Azospira inquinata: one gene and its partner. Each later gene encodes a partner of the first gene's protein in a complex. Links are inferred from orthologs where the notes say so. Each region holds a gene or a part of one and is shown in the gene's direction. Other genes may lie near its edges.

What was found. The genes of interacting proteins can lie anywhere in the genome.
Region 2: the proteins of tsaD (region 1) and tsaB are in contact, whole or in part, in a solved structure (PDB 4WQ4), measured with the Escherichia coli proteins. The link is inferred for Azospira inquinata from one-to-one orthologs.

Annotation. Positions count from the first base shown.
Region 1 is NZ_CP064782.1:2,049,864-2,056,781, forward strand. The notes cover bases 1,524-4,388. They hold tsaD (tRNA (adenosine(37)-N6)-threonylcarbamoyltransferase complex transferase subunit TsaD), read left to right. Parts: upstream 1,524-2,366; coding sequence 2,367-3,410; downstream 3,411-4,388. Other genes in these bases: Azoinq_RS09415 (GatB/YqeY domain-containing protein), read right to left, coding at 1,524-1,957; rpsU (30S ribosomal protein S21), read right to left, coding at 2,040-2,252; plsY (glycerol-3-phosphate 1-O-acyltransferase PlsY), read right to left, coding at 3,459-4,070; Azoinq_RS09435 (dihydroneopterin aldolase), read left to right, coding at 4,311-4,388. In the rest of the region: dnaG (DNA primase), read right to left, coding at 1-1,453; more of Azoinq_RS09415, read right to left, coding at 1,511-1,523; more of Azoinq_RS09435, read left to right, coding at 4,389-4,661; ybaK (Cys-tRNA(Pro) deacylase), read right to left, coding at 4,738-5,235; Azoinq_RS09445 (DNA gyrase inhibitor YacG), read left to right, coding at 5,387-5,596; Azoinq_RS09450 (Nudix family hydrolase), read right to left, coding at 5,740-6,675; Azoinq_RS09455 (ATP-binding protein), read right to left, coding at 6,675-6,918.
Region 2 is NZ_CP064782.1:3,249,426-3,252,932, reverse strand. The notes cover bases 565-3,291. They hold tsaB (tRNA (adenosine(37)-N6)-threonylcarbamoyltransferase complex dimerization subunit type 1 TsaB), read left to right. Parts: upstream 565-1,440; coding sequence 1,441-2,142; downstream 2,143-3,291. Other genes in these bases: Azoinq_RS14605 (uracil-DNA glycosylase), read left to right, coding at 2,629-3,291; rimI (ribosomal protein S18-alanine N-acetyltransferase), read left to right, coding at 2,144-2,632; Azoinq_RS14620 (hypothetical protein), read left to right, coding at 641-943. Outside these bases: osmolarity response regulator transcription factor OmpR, read right to left, coding at 1-260; more of Azoinq_RS14605, read left to right, coding at 3,292-3,507. UniProt on the Escherichia coli protein: Required for the formation of a threonylcarbamoyl group on adenosine at position 37 (t(6)A37) in tRNAs that read codons beginning with adenine.

The DNA of each region.
Region 1 (6,918 bases):
CGTTTTGCAGTTTTTCCACCAGATGGCGCAGGGTGGTGGTGGCCGGGTCCGAGCCTTCCAGGGCCATGAGGGGCAGCTGGCTGGCCAGGGCGGGGCACTGGAGCAGGGGGGGCAGAAGGCGCTTGGTGAGGGACAGGGCGCTGCGGGGCGCCCGGGCGGGGGCGGGGGGCGCAATGGTCTTTAATTCGCAAAGCCGTTCCACCTCGGCCTGGGAAAAGCCACTGGCCTCCGCCAGCCGCTTGACCAGTTGTAGGCGCAGGAAGGGGGTGGTGAGCCGGGTAATCAGGGGCTTGGCGTTATAGACCAGCTGGGCCTTGCCTTCCGCCGTGGTGAGGTCGCTGCGGGTGGCCAGTTCTTTGAGGAGAAAGTCGGAGAGGGGCAGGGCCTGGGCCACTTTGGTCTGGAACGCCTCCTTGCCCTGTTCCCGGACGAAGGTGTCCGGATCGTGTTCCGGAGGCAGGAAAACAAAACCGATCTGCTTGTTGTCCGCCAGGGCTTCCAAGCTGTTTTCCAGGCCTCGCCAGGCCGCCTTGCGTCCTGCTGCGTCCCCGTCGAAGCAATAGACGATGCGGTCCACCTGGCGTAGCAGCTTCTGCACGTGGCTGGCAGTGGTGGCCGTGCCCAGGGTGGCCACCACATTGCCGATGCCGTGCTGGGACAGGGCGACCACGTCCATATAGCCTTCCACCACAATGGCCGTGTCCGTTTCCCGCAGGGCCTGGCGGGCCTGGGGCAGGCCGAAGAGTTCGTGGCCTTTTTCAAACAGGGGGGTTTCCGGGGAATTCAGGTACTTGGGTTCCCCTTGGTCCAGAATGCGGCCACCGAAGGCGATGACTTCCCCTTTCTGGTTAATGATGGGGAACATCACCCGGTCTCGGAAGCGGTCGTAGAGCCGCCCCTGGTCGTTGCGAATGACTAGGCCGGCGCTCTGCATTTCCGGGCTGTGGTAGTGGTCGCCGAAAACCGCTTCCAGATTCTGCCAGCCGTCCGGGGCGTAGCCGATGCGGAAACGCTGCACCACCTCCCCGCTTAAGCCCCGCTTTTTCAGGTAAGCCTTGGCCCGTTCCGAGCCCTTCATCTGCTCGTAGTAGTAGCGGGCCGCCCGGTCCATGAGGTCCGTCAGCTGGGCGATGCGGGGCTGGCGGCCACGCTGGCCCCGGTTTTCCTCGGGCACCTGGAGGCTCACCCGGGCCGCCAAGTCCTTGACCGTTTCCACAAAGCCCAGGCCGGAATATTCCATGAGAAAGCCGATGGCCGTGCCATGGGCCCCGCAGCCGAAGCAGTGGTAGAACTGTTTGCTGGGACTGACGGTGAAGGAGGGGGTTTTTTCGCTGTGGAAAGGACAGCAGGCGGCGTAGTTGGCCCCGGCCTTTTTCAACGGCACGTAGCCGTCGATCAGCTCCACAATGTCGATGCGCTGCAGGAGTTCCTGGATAAAGGATTCGGGAATCAAGCGGGCAACCGGGGCAGAAGAAAAAAAGAAAAGGGCCGGCGGACCGGCCCCGGGGCGTCAGGCAGAAAGCTTGGCCTTGACCAGCTTGGAGACCTGGCTCATGTCGGCCCGACCGGCCAGCAGGGGCTTGAGCAGGCCCATGACCTTGCCCATATCCGCCGGGCCGGCGGCACCGCTATCGCTCACCGCCTTGGCGATGGCAGCAGCAATTTCCTCTTCCGAAAGGGCGGCGGGCATGTAGGCGGAAAGCACGGTCATTTCAAACTTTTCCGCATCCGCCAGATCGGCCCGATTGGCGGCTTCGTACTGGGCCACCGAATCCCGGCGCTGTTTCAGCATCTTGTCGATGATGGCCACCACGGCGTCGTCGTCCAGGGTGACCCGTTCGTCCACTTCCTTTTGCTTCATGGCGGCCAGCAGCAGGCGGATGGCGCCCAGCTTGGCCGTCTCTTTGGCACGCATGGCGGACTTCATGTCCTCATTGATGCGTTCCTTGAGTGTCATGGTTGTTTCCTTCTAAGGTCCAGAAGCGCAAAAAGCCGTCCATCGAAGATGGACGGCCGGTGTGGCGTCAAGTCGCGCAGGCTTAGAACATCTTGGGCGGCAGGGTTTGGCTGCGGATGCGCTTGTGGTGACGCTTCACGGCAGCAGCCAGCTTGCGCTTGCGTTCGGCCGTGGGCTTTTCGTAGAACTCGCGGGCGCGGAGTTCGGTCAGCAGGCCGGTTTTTTCGACAGTGCGCTTGAAACGGCGCATGGCCACTTCAAACGGTTCGTTTTCCTTGACGCGGATATTAGGCATTGAAATCAGTCCCCAGACAGCAATGAGAGAAAACCTTGGATTCTATCGAAACGTCAACCGTTTACCAAGGGGGTAAGCACAAAAAAAGTGCGGGCCGGTGCTAAAATGCGCCCCATGTTGATCCTGGGCATCGAATCTTCCTGCGACGAAACCGGCGTCGCCCTTTATGAACTTCCCGATGGGGCGGGGGCTGGCGGCCGTCTGCTGGGCCACGCCCTCCATTCCCAGATCGTGCTCCACGCCCAGTATGGCGGCGTGGTGCCCGAGCTGGCCTCCCGGGACCATATTCGCCGGGCGGTGCCCCTGCTGCGCCAGGTGCTGGCCCAGACCGGGCGCAGTCTGACGGATATTGATGCGGTGGCTTACACCCAGGGGCCGGGACTGGCCGGGGCCCTGCTGGTGGGGGCCTCCTTCGCCGAAAGCCTGGCCTTCGCCCTGGACGTGCCCGTGCTGCCAGTGCATCACCTGGAAGGCCATCTGCTGTCTCCCCTGTTGTCCGCCGATCCTCCCTCCTTTCCCTTTGTCGCCCTCCTGGTGTCCGGCGGTCATACCCAGTTGATGCGGGTGACCGGGGTCGGGGCCTACGAACTGCTGGGGGAAACCCTGGATGACGCGGCGGGGGAAGCCTTCGATAAGACCGCCAAGCTCCTGGGCCTGCCCTATCCGGGCGGTCCGGTGCTGGCCAAGCTGGCGGAGCAGGGCGTACCGGAGGCGGTCCATTTCCCCCGGCCCATGCTCCATTCCGGGGATCTGAATTTCTCCTTTTCCGGCCTCAAAACCGCCGTTCTGACCCAGGTGCGAGGCCGGGAACTGGTGGAACAGGAGCGGGCCGATGTGGCCCGGGGCTTTCAGGATGCCCTGGTGGAGGTGCTGGTGCGCAAGGCCGTGGGCGCCTTGCGCCAGACCGGTTTGAACTCCCTGGTGGTGGCCGGGGGCGTGGGGGCGAACCGGGAGCTGCGCCGCAGCCTCAACGCCCAGGCCGCCCGGCGCAAATTTCGGGTCTATTACCCGGAACTGGAATATTGTACGGACAACGGGGCCATGATCGCCCTGGCCGGTGCCCTGCGCTTGCAGGCCGGTGCCCAGCCCAAGGCGGCGGGGAGCTTTTCCGTGCGGCCCCGCTGGCCTCTGGCCGATCTCAATATTGTTGAAGCCTAGGGGCGCCCCAGGGGGTGCCGCCGATCGGGCGGTGGCGGGAAAGGCGGCTTAAGCCGCCTTTTTTTTGCTGCCGATGCGGCTCTCCGTACCCGCCAGCAGGCGCTGGATATTGGCCCGGTGCTTGATGATGAGGGCCAGGGCCAGGAGGCTCACCATGAGCAGTTGGCCGTTCATACCCCCCATCCAGGCGCTCAAGGCCGGGGCGCTGAGGGCCGCCAGCAGGGCGGCCAGGGAGGAATAACGGGTAACCACGGCCACCACCAGCCAGACGCCGATGACCGCCAGTCCCAGCCAGGGGCTCAAAGCCAGCAGTACTCCGGCGGCCGTGGCCACGCCCTTGCCCCCCTTGAATTTGAGGAAGACGGGGAAGAGGTGGCCGAGGAAGGCGGCTAGTCCGGCGCTGGCAATGGCGATTTCCGCCAGGCCCAGGTGGGGCGCCAGTCGCCCCACCAGAAACACCGCCAGCCAGCCCTTGGCGGCGTCCCCCAGGAGGGTGGTGAGGGCGGCCAATTTATTGCCGCTGCGCAGCACATTGGTGGCCCCCGGATTGCCGGAGCCGTAGGAGCGGGGGTCGGCCAGGCCGAAGAGCTTGCTGGAGACCACGGCAAAGGGAATGGAGCCCAGCAGATAGGCGCTGATCAGGGTGAGAAAAAGGGCCATGGACAGGGGGGCGGTGGGCAAGGGATCGATAGGTAAGGGGGTCATGGGCCGGGGCGCCGACGGGCGCGGGGAGTGGGATGCCTTGAGGTACAATGCGGGCGCACATTGTACCAGCTTGCTCCGGACCGCCCCCAGGGGCGGCCCTCCGAGTCCCTAGAAGGCCCGTAGGACTTGCTGCTTCGCTTATTCCCCTAATTTTTGCCCGGCCCGCCCTGAGGGCGCGCCAGCCCGTTTGCTCCCATGGATATTATTTTTATCGAGGATTTCCGCCTCCAGGCCAATATCGGCATCTATGCCCGGGAGGGCGTGATGGCCCAGACTATCGAACTGTCCCTGCAGATCGGGTTGTCCACGGCCAGCGCGGGGGCCAGCGACGACATCCGGGATACCATCGACTACGCCAAGGTGGTGGAGCGGCTGCGGGGAGAATTGGAGAGCCGCCGCTTCGGCTTGCTGGAAAAGCTGGCGGAATTTGTGGCCACCCTGGTGCTGGAAGAATTCCAGGCTTCCTGGATTCGGGTCTCCGTGGCCAAGCTGGGGATGATCCGGGGCGTGAAAAAAGTCGGGGTCATTATCGAGCGCAACACCTGAGCCCCCCGCCGGCCCTTGGGGGCCGGCATTAGGGCCCACCTGCTGGCGAGGCAGGCGGCCGTAAGGCGCTCAGCCCCTAATGTTCCAGGCCCACGCTGACCAGGGTGGGCTGGATGGCGGCCAGTAGGTCGTGGGGGCGGAGGCCCACCAGATAGCCCCGCTTGCCCCCGTTGATGTAGATCAGGGGCAGATCCAGGATGGTTTTTTCCATATAGACGGGCATGGCCCGCTTGGTGCCGAAAGGGCTGGTGCCGCCCACCATGTAGCCGCTGTGGCGCTGGGCCACCTCGGGTTTGCAGGGGGCCACTTTTTTTACTCCGATCTGCCGGGCCAGTTCCTTGGTGGAAACCTCCCGGTCCCCGTGCATGAGGATGATCAGGGGTTTGGCGTGTTCATCTTCCATAATCAGGGTTTTGACCACCCCGTGTTCCGCCACATTCAACTCCCGGGCGGAGACCTTGGTGCCGCCGTGGTCCTCGTAGGCGTAGAGATGGCTGGAATAGGGCACCTTGTGGCTTTTGAGAAAGCGGGTGGCCGGGGTTTCGGGAAAGTGGTCTTTGTCGAGGTGACTCATGGCAAATGCTCCCGCCGTGCACGAAAAACCCCATTATGGCCAAGAAGACTGGTTCCCGGCTTGATCTTGCGCAGAGCGGGGCTTGTGGGGAGGGGGCCGGGGGCGGGGTAAAATCCCGTTTTTTCGTAATCAGGCAGACAAGGTTGTGATCATGGCCGGTGCCAAAAAAATCCGTTGTCCCCAATGTGGGGGTGAATCCGAGTGGAGTCCCGCCAATCCCTGGCGGCCCTTCTGTAGCGAACGTTGCAAGCTCATCGACCTGGGGGCCTGGGCCAGCGAAAGCTACCGGGTGCCGGTGGCGGAAGCGGACGGGGGCCAGGAGGATGGGGAATTCGGGGGCACGCCCCCCACCTTGAACTAGGTGGGCAGGGGCGGGTCTTTCCGGACCCAGGGCCTTAAGGGGCGGGGATCGCCATGGGGCTTCCCCGTTTCCCTACCATTCATGGATGGGGCTTTTCCCCCCCCTCCCGGCTCCCGGGCTTGCCCGCCGTCTGGATCGTTTGCTTACCAGCCCCGCATCAACCCTACCCCCTGGGCGCCCCGTTCCTTGGCGGGGATCGCCATGTCCGGGCGCATGCCCCCCAGGGCATAGACGGGCAGGGGAGAATCCTGGACCAGGGCGGCGAAGCGCTCCCAGCCTAAGCCTTCCGCCTGGGGATGGGAGGGGGTGGGGAGTACCGGCCCCAGCACGGCAAAATCCAGATCTAGTTCGGCAGCCCGGGCCAGCTCGGCTTCGCTATGGCAGGAGGCGGCGACCCAGGGGAAATCCGGCCGGGCGGACAAGCCCGCCAGGGTGGTGCTGGTGCAATGGAGGCCATCCGCCCCCACCAGCCTGGCTAAGGCCTCGTCGTCGTTGATCAGCACCTTGGCCCCCTGGGCGTGGGCCAGATCCACCACCTTCTGGGCGAAACTGGCCCGCACTTCCGGGGGCAGCCCCTTGTCCCGCACCTGAATGAGCCGCAAGGTGCCCTGGCAGGCCCGTTCCAGGCGGGCCAGTTCGGCTTCCACCCCCCGTTCTTCCGCCAGGGTCAGGGCGTAGTGATCCGGCAAAGCCAGACCCTTGAGGATGGGCCCATTGGCGGGCAGCAGGGGGGCGACGCCCGGTTCCTCGCCCGCGGCCACCCACTGGAAGGCGGCGTGTTCCAGGGGGCGAATGTCCCCTTCCCAGGCGGTGATGCGGAAAAATTTCAGATGCACGTCCGCGTGGGGGTAGGTGTAGCGCTTGGTAATCCAGGGCCAGGCCCGGGTGACGTGGATGCCCAGTTCTTCTTCCAGTTCCCGGACCAGGGCCTGGCGGGCCGTTTCCCCAGGCTCCAGCTTGCCCCCGGGAAATTCCCAGAAGCCAGCGCAGACCTTGCCTTCCGGCCGCTGGGCCAGGAGAAATTCCCGGCCGCCCCGGCGCAGCAGGACGGCGGCGGCCACTTCCACGATCTTGCCCATCAGCGCTTGCCCTCTTTTCCCAGGGCCAGGGCACCGGCGTAATCCCGGGCGAACTGCCAGGCCACCCGGCCACTGCGGGAGCCCCGGGAAAGGGCCCAGTTGAGGGCTTCCCGCTCCGCGTCAGCGATGGTGGCGGCGTCGCAGCCAAAGCTCTTCAGCCAGTGGTTGGCTACCCGCAGGTAGTCGTCCTGGCTGAAGGGGTAGAAGGAGAGCCAGAGGCCGAAGCGTTCCGAGAGGGAGACC
Region 2 (3,507 bases), 1.2 Mb from region 1 along the record:
TCCCCCTTGGCGGTGAGCATGAGTATGGCCTGGTGGGGGTCGCTGGCCCGCAGGCGGCGGCAGATGGCCAGCCCGTCCTCCCCGGGGAGCATCAGGTCCAGCACCAGCAGGTCAAAGGATTCCCGGGCCATGAGCTTGTCCATGGCCGGACCGCCGTCCGCCACCTTGACGGCGAATCCCTGCTCTCCCAGGTAGCGCAGCAGCAAATCCCGCAGACGTTGGTCGTCATCGACGACGAGAATTTTGGCGTGTTCGTTCATGGGCCGCATCCTAACGTGGTTTACCTGAAGCTTGTACCGGGATGGGGAGGAAAAGGGGTAACGGCGTGTAACCCGGTGGGGGTGTGGTTACAAAGTTTTACAAAGCCAAATCCGGGCTTTACACCGTGCTTACAAGCTGTGGATAGGATGGCAGTCACGGAAAAAGCGGGGGGCCGCCGGTCCCTTAACTTGGCCTTTCCGGCCCGCCCTGGCGGGCTGTCGGAAGGACCGGGAAAGGAAGGAACAGGTAAAATGAGCAAAATGTTAATTCACATCCTGGTCGGTGCCGCACTGGCGGCCGGGCTGTCCGGTTTTTCCCATTCCGCCGTCGGGCCCCATAAGCCTGCTTATCAACAACGCCCCCTGTCTCTGTTGCGCTCATGAAAGTCCCCCTTTCCCTTTGTTTGCCCGCCCTCCTGCTCCTCTCCCTGGCAGAAGGGGCCTGGGCTGGCCAGCCCGGCTTTAATCCCCGGGGCATGGACGAGGAAGCTCGCGGCGCCCAGGGCTGGCGCCCGGTGCGGGGGACGGATGGGCGCCGGGACTGGAACCGGCGGGAGGAGGAGAGCGGTCGGGCCGAGAAATCCGCCCGCCGCATGACCCCGGAAGAGCGCCGCCAGCTGCGCCAGGACATTAACGATGCGGGGCGGGACATCTATCCCCGCCGGGGCGGCCGGGCCGACTGATTGCCCCTTACCCCCTATTTTCCTTTCCCTATCCGCGGCCGGCGTCAGCCGGCTTTTTTGTGTCTGCCTTTTCCTCCGAATTCCCCGGCCCTTTTTTCCCGGAAGAAAAGGGTGAAATATTTGTGAGATATGTCACAAGACTGCCCCTGGCGGGGGCGTGCTGGGGGGAAAATCCTGCTGTAGCCTGGACTTAACAAGTTGTTCACATTAGCTGTGGATAACTTTGTGGGTTATTTGGGTACGGATGCGCTAAGTGACCGGGGAATAAGGCTTTTTCTTACCCTGCCCAAAAAACCGGCAAAATATAAAAACCGTTATTAATCATATTGTTATGGATAATTGTGAGCCGTCAAGGCCTATGCTTTGCGGGTAAGCCCCGGAAGGCGGCGGGGACCGGGGCAATGTGCATAAGTCAAGCCCCGAAGAAAAAAATATTCCCCTTGCTTCCCCCAAGGGGGCGGGGTACGGCAGGGCACTTCGGCTAAAATAGCGGCCTTATGAAAATTCTTGCTTTGGAAACCGCCACCGACGCGGGCTCCGTAGCCCTGTGGTGCGACGGGGCCCTGACGGTGCGCCACTGCACCCCGGGTCCCCAGAGTTCCGGCACCCTGTTGCCCCTAGTGCGGGCTACCCTGGCGGAGGCCGGCTGGTCCCTTGCCCAGATGGACGGCCTGGGGTTTGGCTGCGGTCCGGGTTCCTTCACCGGCCTGCGGGTGGCTTGTGGGGTGGCCCAGGGACTGGCGGTGGGTGCCGATCTGCCCGTGCTGCCGGTGGAGACCCTGGCGGCCATGGCCTGGGCCACGGGACTGGAGCGGGTCACTGTCTATCTGGATGCCCGCATGGGGGAGGTGTATAGCGCCCCCTATCTACGTCAGCCCCAGGGCGTGGCCCGCCAGGGGGAGATTACCGTGCTGGGGCCGGACGCCTGCCCCCTGCCTCCGGCCGATGCTACCTGGGCCGCGGCGGGTAACGGCATCGGCGCCTATGCTGCCCTGGCGGCCCGCTTGCAGGCCCCGGCGGCCCGGATCAACCTGGTTTCCCCTGACCTGGTACCGGAAGCCGGGGCGGTGGCCCAGCTGGCGGCCCAGGCTTATGGCCGGGGCGAAGGGCTGGATGCCGCCCAGGCCCTGCCCCTGTACGTGCGGGACAAGGTGGCTATGACCGTGGCGGAACGGCTGGCAGCGGGAGGCAAGGCCTGAGATGGGGGCAGATTGGCTCAGCCGGGAATTCCAGGGCCTGGAATTCCTGCCCATGACCCCGGCGGACCTGGATCAGGTTATGGCGGTGGAAACGGTGGTCTATCCCTTTCCTTGGAGCCGGGGCAATTTCGCCGATTCCATCAAGGCCGGTTACAGCTGCTGGGTGGCCCGGGAAGGAGTGAGCCTGGTGGGCTATCTGGTGCTCATGCCGGCCCTGGATGAAACCCATCTCCTCAATATCAGCGTGGCGCCGGAGCGCCAGGGGCGGGGCTACGGCGGGCGCCTGTTGCGCCGGGCCATGGTCCAGGCCCGCCACGGGGGCGCAGAAAGCCTGCTCCTGGAAGTGCGCCCCAGCAATGCTCCGGCCCTACGCCTCTACCGCAATTTCGGCTTTCAGGAAGTGGGACGGCGCAAGGGCTATTACCCGGCTTCCGCCGGGCGGGAAGACGCCCTGGTGATGCGTAAATCCCTGGCGGAGGTGGTGCTGTGAAACTGTCCCGGGAAGAATTGCTGGAAGAAATGGGCCTGGGGCCGGTCTGGCACTGGCGCCCCCATCCCCTCAGCGAGCCCCAGCGGGCGCCCCGGATGGCGCCGCCCCTGGCGGCCAAGGAGGAAGGGGCGGCCAGCCCAGGCCCGGCGCGTTTGCCTGGGGAGCCCCTGGTTCCCACAGCAACGGCGGCCCCGGCCTTACGGCTTCCTCCCGCCCCTTCGGCGCCGTCCCCCAAGGCCCCGGCTCCCTCCCTGGACCCGGGGGCCATGGCTGCCCCGCCGGCTCCCGCCGGGGACGATGCCCGCAGTCAGGCCATCCGGGCCATGGATTGGGATCAACTGGAAACGGCAGTGCGGGAATGCACCGCCTGCGGTCTCTGCGCCAAGCGCAAACAGGCCGTGCCCGGGGTGGGAGACCGGCAGCCGGATTGGATGTTCATCGGAGAAGGTCCGGGGGCTGAGGAAGACGAACGGGGCGAACCCTTTGTCGGCCAGGCCGGGCGTCTGCTGGACAACATGCTGGCGGCCATCGGCTTAAGCCGGAAGGAAAAGGTCTATATCGCCAATGCGGTGAAGTGCCGCCCCCCCAACAACCGCACGCCGGAGGCGGGGGAAATGGGGGCCTGCATGCCTTTCCTGGAACGCCAGATTGCCCTGGCCCAGCCCAAGCTCATTGTTCTCATGGGACGGGCCGCGGCCCACGCGGTGCTGGGCTCGGACCGGGCCCTGGCTTCCCTACGGGGGCATCGGCACCAGTACAACCGCCAGGGGCTGTCCATTCCCGTGGTGGTGACCTACCATCCGGCCTACCTGTTGCGTAATCTCCCGGAAAAAGCCCGGGCCTGGGAAGACCTGTGCTTCGCCCGGCATATTCTG